Regions from separate parts of the Acidovorax sp. JHL-3 genome, predicted to be linked through region 1. Evidence: riboswitches for the same ligand, from Rfam matches in the RefSeq annotation. Region 1 holds a riboswitch; the other holds the start of a gene.
The links. A riboswitch is a leader RNA that binds a small molecule or an ion and turns the genes downstream of it on or off. The one in region 1 is predicted to bind thiamine pyrophosphate.
Positions count from the first base shown of each region.

Region 1 (5,766 bases):
TGCAGGCCGTCTTGCCGGTGCGGGCGCCGAGGCATTGCTGCCGTTCACCCGGAACAACGCGACCACCTGGGTGAGTTTCATGGCTTGCTCGCGCAGGCTGTCTGCGGCGGCGGTGGATTGTTCCACCAGGGCCGAATTCTGCTGCGTCATCTGGTCGAGCTGGTTCATGGCGGTGTTGACCTGCGCGATGCCCTGGCTCTGTTCTGAGGTGGCAGATCGGATCTCACCGATGATGTCAGTCACGCGCTGAACGCTCTCAACGATCTCGGTCATGGTGGCGCCTGCATTGCCCACCAGCTGCGTGCCCGATTCCACCTTTTCAACCGACGCGCCAATCAAGGCTTTGATCTCCTTGGCGGCTTCTGCACTGCGTTGTGCCAGGCTGCGCACCTCGCTGGCCACCACGGCAAAGCCCCGGCCCTGCTCGCCCGCACGGGCGGCTTCGACAGCGGCATTCAAGGCCAGAATATTGGTCTGGAAGGCGATGCCATCGATCACACCGATGATGTCGCTGATCTTGTTGCTGCTGGCGTTGATGTCCTGCATGGTGGCGACCACACGCGACACCACTTCCCCGCCACGCGCTGCCACCGTGGCCGCCGATGTGGCCATCTGATTGGCGGTCTGGGCAGAGTCTGAGGTCTGCCGGACGGTGCTGGTCAGCTCTTCCATGCTGCTCGCAGTGCTCTGCAGGTTGCTGGCAGTGTCTTCGGTGCGGTGGGCCAGGTCGTTGTTGCCCTGGGCAATCTCGCTGGAAGCCGTGGCGATGCTTTCGGTGGCCGAGCGCACTTCGGTCACGAGCTGGCGCAGCGAGACAACCATGCGGCCCAGGCCGTCGAGCAGGGAGCCTGCTGGAGCGTCAGGGATGGGGGTGTCCAGATTTCCCTGGGCCACCTCTGACATCACTGCGATGGCGTCGGTGGGTTCGCCTCCGATCTGGCGCAGCACCGAGCGCGTGACCAGCAACCCCACGCCACCCACGACCAGCATCACGACGAGCACGATCGCCAGGTTGGACAGCAGGGTTTTGCGAACGAGCTGGTCGATGTCGTCCGTATACAGACCGGAGCCGACCATCCAGTTCCAGCCGTCCACACGGATCACGTACTGGAGCTTGGGCACCAGCGACTGCGAGCCGGGCCGCGCGAACATGGTGGGCACAAATACGCGGCCGTTGGAACTGGCGTTGAGCGCGGTTGATATCTGTTTGAGAATGTCCGTGCCGGCGCCGTCCTTCACTTTGCCAGCCATGTCCTGGCCTTCCCATTCAGGCTTGATGGGGTGCATCACGCCTTTGGAATCCAGCGTCCAGATATAGAAGTACTCGGTTTTGCCTTCAGGTCCACCAAAGCGGGACACGCGCAAAGCGTCCTTGGCCGCCTTTTGGGCTTCTTCTACCGGCATCGCCCCGCTTGCGGCCTTGGCCTGGTACGAGGCCACGATGCTGTGGGCCGATTGCACCGCTGTGGTCAGCAGCTCACGCCGCGACTCGATGATCTGTGACCGCTGCTGCAGCAATGCACTGACCGCCATAAACAGCAGTGCTACCAATGCTGTGGCCAGCATCAGCAGGATCTTGCCTCTGAAACTGAGTTTGCTCATGAAATCTCCCGGGATGAAAAAAAAGGGCTGTTCTTGGGCCCGCAAGCAAAGGAGCGGCCCGGGTCGTGGGCCATGCGGATCCTTTGGGGCTTGCCCTGTAACCGATTGTGTGATTGTCCTCCATGCCGGTTGTGAGGGAAAACGAGTGCATTCCACTCAGAGTGGACCCCGCCCAGCGCAGCGCCGAGCGCGGCAGCACAAAATCCTTGCGGCAACTAAAATCGCAGGATGCTCAAGCAACGCACCCTCAAAACCCTGACCCGCGCCGTGGGGGTAGGTTTGCACAGCGGCCAGCGGGTCGAGTTGACCCTGCGGCCGGCCCAGCCCGACACGGGCATCGTGTTTCGCCGCGTGGATTTGCCCCAGCCGGTGGACATCCCCATTTCTGCGGCCGCCGTTACCGACACCCGCCTGGCATCGACCATCGGCACCGGCAACGCCAAGGTGCACACCGTCGAGCACCTCATGTCGGCCTGTGCCGGCCTGGGTATCGACAACATGTACGTGGACATCACCGCAGAAGAAGTCCCCATCCTGGATGGTTCATCGGCATCGTTTGTTTTTCTGCTGCAAAGCGCAGGCATTGAATTGCAGAACGCACCCCGCCGCTTCATCCGCGTGACCCGGCCGGTCGAGGTGCGAGAGGGCGAGGGCGCCCATGCCAAATGGGCGCGTCTGACGCCCTACCATGGCTACAAGCTCAGTTTCGAGATTGATTTCGACCACCCGGCGGTGGATTCCACGGGCCAGCGGGTCGAGTTTGACCTGGGCTCCGGCAACTACAGCCGCGACATCGCCCGTGCGCGCACCTTCGGCTTCACGCGCGATGTGGAAATGATGCGCGCAAGTGGCCTGGCGCTGGGCGGCGGGCTCGACAACGCCATCGTGATGGACGACTACAAGGTGCTCAACAGCGACGGGCTGCGCTATGACGATGAATTCGTCAAGCACAAGATCCTGGACGCCATGGGCGACCTGTACCTGGTTGGCAAGCCTTTGCTGGCCGCCTACAGCGCCTTCCGTTCAGGCCATGCCATGAACAACCTGCTGCTGCGCGAGCTGCTGGCCCAGCGCGACGCCTGGGAAGAGGTGACGTTCGAGGACGACCGCCAGGCACCCAGCGGTTTCCTGCAACCCGTGCGAGCCTGGTAGCAGACCCATGCTGCTGTTTCGCTGGCTGGCCATGGCACTGCTGCTGACTGCGGCGGTTTCCTTCGCGTTTTATGCGGGCACCGGCCAGGCACGCTACAAGCGCTTTGGCCTGGTGGTGCTGAAATGGACCATCATCGCGGCGGTTTTCTTCTTTGCCGTGATGTTCATCGGGCGCCTGGCCTGAGCCCGAAAGTTGGGTCGCGGCAGCGCAAGCAGTGCTGGCCTATACTCGCGCCTGCTCCGGGGTGTGCTGATGCACTGAGATGCGGGAGGGCGTGAAACACACGCCCCTCTGCGAACCCGACGAACTTGATCCGGTTCATACCGGCGGAAGAAGAGCCGACCTCCATGCGCCCGTGCCTGCCTATCCGGCATGCACGCCATGCCCCAGGTGCCCCGCGCACCTGCGGGGGAGCAGGTCCATTCCGGAGCAACCCCCGCCACCGGAACCAGGAGACCTGCCCCATGAACGCCCCCGACCGACACGCCGATTTGGCACAGCTGGCCACCCCCGAAAAGTTTGCCGAACTGCTGGCGCGGACGCGCGAGCCCTTCCCCGCATCCCGCAAGGCCCACCTCCCCGGCCATCTGCACACCGATTTGCGCGTGCCGGTGCGCGACATCGCACTCACCAATGGCGAGGTGGTCAGCGTGTACGACACCTCCGGCCCGTACACCGACCCCGAGGCTGCGATCGATGTGCGCCAGGGCCTGGCCAGCGTACGCGGCGGCTGGATCACCGGCCGTGGTGATGTGGAGCACTACGAGGGCCGCGCCCCGGTGGCGCTGGACGACGGGCAAAAAAGCGAAGACGCCACCCGCCTGGCCCAGTTGCGCGCCGAGGCTGCCGCCCTGCAGCGCAAGCCGTTGCGCGCCAAGAGTGGTGCCAACCACACCGGTAACGTGACGCAGATGCACTACGCACGCAAAGGCATCATCACCCCCGAAATGGAATACGTGGCCATCCGTGAAAACGGCAAGCGCGAGTGGATGGAGCAGTACATGCAGGACGCGGGCCGTGAGAAGCGCCTGATGGGCAACCCCATGGGCGCGAGCATCCCGCGCATCATCACGCCAGAGTTCGTGCGCGACGAAGTGGCCCGTGGCCGCGCCATCATTCCCGCCAACATCAACCACCCCGAGGTGGAGCCGATGGCGATTGGCCGCAACTTCCTCGTCAAGATCAACGCCAACATCGGCAACTCGGCTGTCACGTCCAGCATTGAAGAAGAAGTGGAAAAGCTGGTCTGGGCGATCCGCTGGGGTGCCGACAACGTGATGGACCTCTCGACCGGCAAAAACATCCACACCACACGCGACTGGATCGTGCGCAACTCGCCCGTGCCCATTGGCACGGTGCCGATCTACCAGGCGCTCGAAAAAGTGGGCGGCGTCGCCGAAGACCTGACCTGGGAGATCTTCCGCGACACGCTGATCGAGCAGGCCGAGCAGGGCGTGGACTACTTCACCATCCACGCCGGCGTGCGCCTGGCGTACATCCACCTCACGGCGGCGCGGCGCACCGGCATCGTCTCGCGTGGCGGCTCCATCATGGCCAAGTGGTGCATGGCGCACCACCGCGAGAGCTTTTTGTACGAGCACTTCGAGGACATCTGCGACATCATGAAGGCGTACGACGTTTCGTTCAGCCTGGGCGACGGCCTGCGCCCCGGGTGCGCGTCCGACGCCAACGACGAGGCGCAGTTTGCCGAGCTGCACACGCTGGGCGAGCTGACCCAGGTGGCCTGGAAGCACGACGTGCAGACCATGATTGAAGGCCCCGGCCATGTGCCCATGCACATGATCCAGGCCAACATGACCGAGCAGCTCAAGACCTGCCACGAAGCGCCGTTCTACACCCTGGGCCCGCTGACCATCGACATCGCACCGGGCTACGACCACATTGCCTCTGCCATCGGCGCGGCCATGATCGGCTGGATGGGCACGGCCATGCTGTGCTACGTGACGCCCAAAGAACACCTGGGCCTGCCCGACCGCGACGACGTCAAGCAAGGGATCATCGCCTACAAGATCGCCGCGCACGCCGCCGACGTGGCCAAGGGCCACCCCGGTGCCCGCGCGCGTGACGATGCGCTGAGTCAGGCGCGTTTTGATTTTCGCTGGCAGGACCAGTTCAACCTGGGTCTGGACCCTGAGACAGCGCAGGCCTTCCACGACGAAACCTTGCCCAAGGATGCCTCCAAGGTGGCGCACTTTTGCTCGATGTGCGGCCCCAAGTTCTGCTCGATGAAGATCACGCAGGAAGTGCGCGACTTTGCCGCGCAAAAGGGCGTAGCCGAGGCCGAAGCGCTGGCGGCGGGCATGGAGACCAAGGCTGAAGAGTTTCAGCGCGGCGGCGGCAGCCTGTACGTGCCGATCAAGCCTGTCTGATTGATTGCTATTAAAAACGTAGCTGTTAGCGCTTGCTGCATAAGCGCTAACAGCACTTTTTACCTATTTTTTAGCGGATTCACCCAATTTTCAGCCCTCACCAGCCATCTACAACGGGGCGGCCGCAACCCCGTTGTTTAGCCATTCGCCAGCAGTGCCTGTTGCCGGTGTGCGTGGGCAATCTGGCCGATGGGCGGCAGGGCTGTTTCGGCGCCCTGGCCAGGCAGCACAAACCGGCTGATCAGGGTGGAAAGCTCGTGGGCCTGGCTGCGCAGGCCGGCCGATGCGGCCATTGACTGCTCTACCAGCGCCGAGTTGGCTTGGGTCATCTGGTCCAGCCGCGCTACTGCGGTGTTGATCTGGCCAATGTCGCGGTTCTGGTCCTGCGTGGCGGAGGTGATCTCGCCCATCATGCGTTCGGCGTTCTGGATGGAGCCCACGATGCGCTGCATGGTAGTGCCCGCTACGCCCGCCAGGCTGGTGCCCTCTTTCACCTGATCGACCGATTCATTGATCAGCGCCTTGATTTCCCGCGCCGCGGCGGCCGACCGGGTGGCCAGGCTGCGCACCTCGGCAGCCACCACCGCAAAGCCCCGGCCCTGGTCGCCCGCATGGGCCGCC
Region 1 covers NZ_JAFU01000001.1:136,173-141,938, reverse strand. Annotated here, with positions in the region: gene K226_RS0100635 (methyl-accepting chemotaxis protein) at 1-1,602, opposite strand, end outside; gene lpxC (UDP-3-O-acyl-N-acetylglucosamine deacetylase) at 1,831-2,754, shown strand; gene K226_RS20030 (hypothetical protein) at 2,762-2,938, shown strand; TPP riboswitch at 2,986-3,107, shown strand; gene thiC (phosphomethylpyrimidine synthase ThiC) at 3,220-5,145, shown strand; gene K226_RS0100615 (methyl-accepting chemotaxis protein) at 5,283-5,766, opposite strand, start outside.

Region 2 (5,766 bases), 2.7 Mb from region 1:
CCGAGGCGCAGCGCCCCGCACACACCACCCTGCAGCACCGTCGCGACGTGTTCGACGCCCCGCCCACACTGCTGGAGCAACTGCAAGCCCTGCGCACCTCGGGCCGCATCGAGGTTGCCATCGGCGTGGCCAGCGGCATCGTCGAAGAACAGGGGCGCCTGGCCGCGCTGGAGCTGACCACGCCCGAGGGCCAGCCGCTGCGCCTTCCGCTCGACCTGCTGCTGGTGCGCCTGGGCCTGGTGCCGCGCCTGGGCCCTATCACCGAATGGGGCCTGCAGCTAGAGCGCAAGCAGCTCGTGGTCAACCCCGCCACCTTCTCCACCAGCGTGCCCGGCATCCACGCCGTGGGCGACGCCATCACCTACCCCGGCAAGCGCAAGCTCATTCTGAGCGGCTTCCACGAAGCCGCGCTCGCCGCCTTTGGCGCGGCCGAGTGGCTGGCGGGGCACAAGCTGCCGCTGGAGTACACGACCAGCAGCGAGAAGTTGCAAAAGCTGCTCAGAGTCGAGGCGAACTAACCCAGCGGATCACTCCGATGCTGCTGAAGCTGCCTCGATCTCCTGTGACCCGTTGAGAGAGCGCATTTTGCGGGACTGGCGTAGGCAATAATGCCCGCTGGAGGTGTCAGTGCTAACCCAATCTCTTGCAACAGGTCTCGACTTTGAAGACATGTTCAACCTTGCCCCTGTATCGCTGTGGATGGAAGATTACAGCGGGCTGAAACAATTGTTTGACCAGTGGCGTGCGGACGGCGTCACCGATCTGCTCGCCTTCTTGCAAGAAGATCCGCAGCGGCTGCAACGCTGCAGCCAGTCCTACAAGGTGGTGCAGGTCAATCAGTACACCCTCGACTTGTTCAAGGCTGCGGATCAGCAAACCCTGCAGAGTCGGCTGCATGAGGTTTTCCGTGGGGACATGCTCGACAGCATCGTGGCAGAGCTACTTGCGCTGTGGGAAGGCCAGCAGGGTTTCGAGACCCGGTCAGTGAACTATGCCCTGGACGGGCGACGGCTGGATGTTCAGGTCCGCGCCCGGGTGCTTCCCGGCTATGAGGACAGCTGGAGCCGGGTGTTGGTGTCACTGGAGGATGTGACAACCGAGGTTCGGGGCACGGAACAGCTGCAGCGCAGCGAGCGATATACCCGGGACCTGTTCGAACACTCGCCCGTATCGCTTTGGGTAGAAGACTTCAGCGAGGTGAAGCGACTGCTCGATGAAGTGCGCACCCGGGGCATCCGCGACTTCAGAACCTTTCTGAAAGTGCATCCGGAATTCGTCACGCGCTGCATGCAGGAAATCCGCGTGATCGACGTCAATCGCCGCACCTTGGAGATGTTTGGCGCAAGCGGCAAGCCAGAACTGCTGCAGACCCTCTCACGGGTTTTTCGGGGGGAAATGTACGAATCCTTTGCCGAGCAGTTGCAGGACTTGTGGGAAGGCAAGCTGGTGCAGCAGCGCGAAGTGGTGAACTATGCCCTCTCGGGTGACGTACTGCACATCCACCTGGAGTTCGCCGTCATGAGCAGCCATGCCGAGAACTGGGGATTGGTTCTGCTGTCCCTGGTGGACATCACCGCGCGCAAGAAAGCCGAGGCCTATCTGGAATACCTGGGCAAGCATGATGTGCTGACCCAGTTGCGCAACCGCGCTTTCTATATGGAAGAGCTGAACCGCCTGTCGCGCAAGGGGCCATGGCCCCTTTCAGTGATCGCCATCGACATGAATGGCCTCAAGACCGTCAATGACGAGCACGGCCATGCCGCAGGGGATGCCATGCTGCGCCGCGTGGGCGAGGTGCTTGCCAAGGCGGTGGATGCGCCGGCTTGCGCAGCCCGGATCGGCGGCGATGAATTCATGGTGCTGCTACCCGCAACGGATGAGCGCGGCGCCCAGGCGATGCAAGAGCGAATTTTGTCTCTTCTGGAGTTGAACAACCAGTTCTATCCCGGGCACACCATCCAGGTTTCCATGGGATCTGCGTGCGCTCAGGAAGGAGCGTTCATGGAAGCCGTGGTGCATCGCGCGGATCAGGAGATGTACGCACAAAAGAGTCGTTTTTACCAGGCAAGAGAGCAGGACCGGCGGTCGGACGCAGCCTGAGGTTTTCTGGCTCGAAGGGGTCTCTTTCGGACTCCGCACCGCCAGGCAGATGGGGCGCGACCCTGATAGCAGCGCCTTCTGCAGGCCGGATGAGTTCGCCTCGGGAACCGAGATTTCTGGATAGTCTCCCTGCACTCCAGCCTGCGCCCTGCCCCACCCCGCTAGAATCCGCCCCGCACCGCCGCAAGGCGCTGCACCGCTAGGGGTGCCCCGCAGCGCCAACGCTGCACGGGCTGAGAGAGTCCCTTTGAACCTGACTGAGATCATCCTCGCGCAGGGAAGCCCGTCCGCCATTCCACGCCCTTGACCGCGCTTGGCCCGGGTCTTCCTTGCGCTGCAACGCACCGCACTGCCAAGGAACCCGCATGAGCACCCACACCCCATCTGCCAACGAGGCGCTGACACCCGTTTCGAGCGAGCGGCGCGTCTTTGCCTGGCATGACCACGCGTCGCTGTGGTTCAGCCTGGGCGTTGGCCTGCTGGTGATGCAAGTGGGCGCGTACCTGATGCCCGCGCTGGGCACCCAAGAGGCCCTGTGGGCCATCGCGGCGGGCTCCATCCTGGGTGCCGGCCTGCTGGGCTGGGTGGCCAAGCTGGGCTGCGACAGCGGGCTGGCCAGTGCGGGCCTGATGCATGCGGTGTATGGCCGCACCTTTGCGGGGCTTCCCATCATCCTGAACATCGTGCAGCTGATGGGCTGGGGCACGTTTGAGCTGGTGGTGATGCGCGATGCCACGGTAGCCATCGGTCAGCAATCGGCCACCATGGCAGGCGCGCACTGGCCTGTGCTGGCCACGCTGCTTTGGGGCGGCGTGGTGATGCTGCTCATCAGCGGCTCGATGGTGCAGCTGGTGCGCAAGGTGATTGCGCGCGTGGCGCTGCCGCTGGTGGTGGTGTCGCTTCTGTGGCTGAGCTGGCAATTTTTGTCGCTGGCGCAGGCCCAGGGTTTTGAAGCGCTGTGGAACCGCAAAGGCGAAGGCGGCATGGGCGTACTGCCCGCGCTGGATCTGGTGATTGCCATGCCGATCTCGTGGCTGCCCCTGGTGGCCGATTACGCCCGCCACGGCAAAAACGGCGGCGCGGCCTTGCGCGGCACCTGGCTGGGCTATGCGCTGGCCAACCTGTGGTGCTATGCGCTGGGTGTGCTGGTGGCACTGACCTTGCCCAGCAAAGATCTGGTGCAGGCCTTGCTGCTGGCCCAGGGCGGGTTGATTGCGCTATCGCTGATCCTGATTGACGAGGTGGACAACGCCTATGGCGACACCTATTCGGGCGCCGTATCGGCCCACAGCCTGCTGCCACGCTGGAGCGTGCGCCGCTGGGGCCTGGCCATGACAGCGTTGTGCACCGCTCTGGCGCTGGTGCTGCCCATGCACAGCCTGGAGCCGTTTTTGCTGCTGCTGAGCTCGGTGTTTGTGCCCTTGTTCGGCGTCATCCTGGGGCGCCTGGCTTTTGGCACCAATGCGCCCGCATTGCTGGCGCAGGCACGCAAGGTCAACCCCTTGCCTGTTGCCATCTGGTTGGCAGGAGTTTCTTTCTACCACCTGCTGCCCATGGTTTCTACAGTGCTGGGCGCCGCTTTGCCCACGTTGGTGCTGTGTTTTGTGCTGGCGTTCGCAACGCGCCCTCGGCGCTGAGCGAACTCGAGCAAGGGCAGCCCATGGTCTGCCCACAAAGGGGCAGCTCTCTGCTTGCCTAAAATGGCCCATGAAATTTTTAGTTCGATCCTTTTTCAAGACCCTGCGCATTGTGTTGGGCCCTGTGATGCAGCTCAAGGAGACCTTGACGCGTCCCCAGGGCATGGTGCGTTCCACTGCCGGACAAGATTCGGTGGACCAATCGTGCCGCGCACTCGCCCTGTACCAATACAAGACCTGCCCTTTTTGCATCAAAGTGCGCCAGGAAATGCGTCGCCTGTCCCTGAAAATCACCCAGGTGGACGCTCAGCCGGAAGGACCCGCCAGAGCCGAATTGACGCAGCAAGGTGGCCACACCAAGGTACCCTGCCTGAAGATCACGGACGAAGCTGGCAACAGCCTTTGGCTCTACGACTCCGAAAAAATCATTGCCTACTTGCGCAGCAATTTCGCGCAGGTGGTTTGAGGACCTCTTTAGCGCTTCAGCTCTTAACGGGCCACGCAGGACTCGAACTCAATCTTGCAGCACCCGCTGCACTATGGGCGCATAACCATGATTTAGTGGCCCGTGGCCCTGGCCTGTATGCACATCGGCACCGGCAGCAATGGCGCCCAGGATGTAGGCCCGGGCTTTTTCCACGGCCTGCGGCAGTGGGAGACCCTGCGCCAAAAATGCGGCGATGGCCGACGACAGCGTGCAGCCCGTGCCATGGCCGTTGTGCGTGGTAATGCGGGCGCTTTCAAGGCGCTGGCGCAGGCCCGACCGCGTGGCCAGCAGGTCCACCACGCGCTCGCCTTTCAGATGCCCGCCCTTGAGCAACACAGCGGGTGCGCCCAGGGCCAGCAGGTCACGCGCCGCGTCGTCGAGGTCGTCGATGCCTTCAATCTCGCGGCCCAGCAGCAGCGCGGCTTCGTCAAGATTGGGTGTGACCACGGCGGCCAGCGGAAAGAGCTCGTTCACCAGCACCTGCACCGTTTCGCTGGCGATCAGCCGGTCGCCGCTGGTGGCCACCATCACCGGGTCGAGCACCACATGGGGAAGGCGGTGGGTGCGGATGGCCTGCGCCACCACGCGCACCACCTCGGGTGACGCCAGCATGCCGATCTTGACGGAGTCCACGCCGATGTCTTGCGCTACGGCGTCGATCTGCGCACGCAGCATGTCGGGCGGTACGCCGTGAATGCCCGTCACGCCCAGCGTGTTCTGCGCGGTGATGGCGGTGATGGCCGTCATGCCGTAGCAGCCCAGGGCACTGAAGGTTTTGAGGTCGGCCTGGATGCCCGCGCCGCCGCCGCTGTCGGAACCGGCGATGGACAGCACGCGCACATAGCGCGGTTGCGGAGAGGCGAAGCTGGTTGGAGTTGTCATGGCAAAAATTATGGCCTATGCGCCAGGTCAATCCGACGCGCAAAGGGATATGCTGTAATTCTGGCTTACGGACGAAACAGGGGTGTCCCGCCAGTGTGGCGCGCGACTGAGAAAGACCCTGGAGCCACGAAACGACAAGTTTTTACAGCACCTGCGGGTGCTGGGCTCCGCTACCCGATCCAGGTCATGCTGGCGTGGGGAGTTTCCAGTAACGGCACAGCCCCGTTTTGTCCTCCTGTTGCCCACAGTAGGACGCATGAAACTCCAACCTTCCTCCATTGTCATTCTGGGTGCCGGCCTGATGGGCCGGCTTCTGGCTGTTGAACTGGCCCGCCAGGGCCACACTGTCGAAGTTTTCGACAGCGGTGGCCCGGCCGCCGAGCATGCCGCGGCGCCCATTGCTGCCGCCATGGTGGCCCCGCTGGCCGAGTCGGCCGTGACAGAACCGGGGGTGGTGCGCATGGGCCAATACTCCCTCACGCGCTGGCCCCAGGTGCTGGCTGCGCTGGAGCAGCCGGTGTTCTTTCAGCAAGATGGCACGCTGATCGTCTGGCACCGCCAGGACGCCGCCGAAGCCCATCGGCTGCAGCGCCTGCTGGAAACCACCCAGACCACCATTCCCGATCTGCCCGCAATGCAGGTGCTCGACAGCGCCGGTGT
Region 2 covers NZ_JAFU01000001.1:2,835,728-2,841,493, forward strand. Annotated here, with positions in the region: gene K226_RS0113210 (NAD(P)/FAD-dependent oxidoreductase) at 1-518, shown strand, start outside; gene K226_RS0113215 (GGDEF domain-containing protein) at 670-2,100, shown strand; TPP riboswitch at 2,292-2,397, shown strand; gene K226_RS0113220 (cytosine permease) at 2,466-3,737, shown strand; gene K226_RS0113225 (glutathione S-transferase N-terminal domain-containing protein) at 3,808-4,203, shown strand; gene thiD (bifunctional hydroxymethylpyrimidine kinase/phosphomethylpyrimidine kinase) at 4,252-5,106, opposite strand; gene K226_RS0113235 (FAD-dependent oxidoreductase) at 5,363-5,766, shown strand, end outside.
Region 2: another riboswitch for thiamine pyrophosphate. It lies ahead of K226_RS0113220 (cytosine permease); the one in region 1 lies ahead of thiC (phosphomethylpyrimidine synthase ThiC).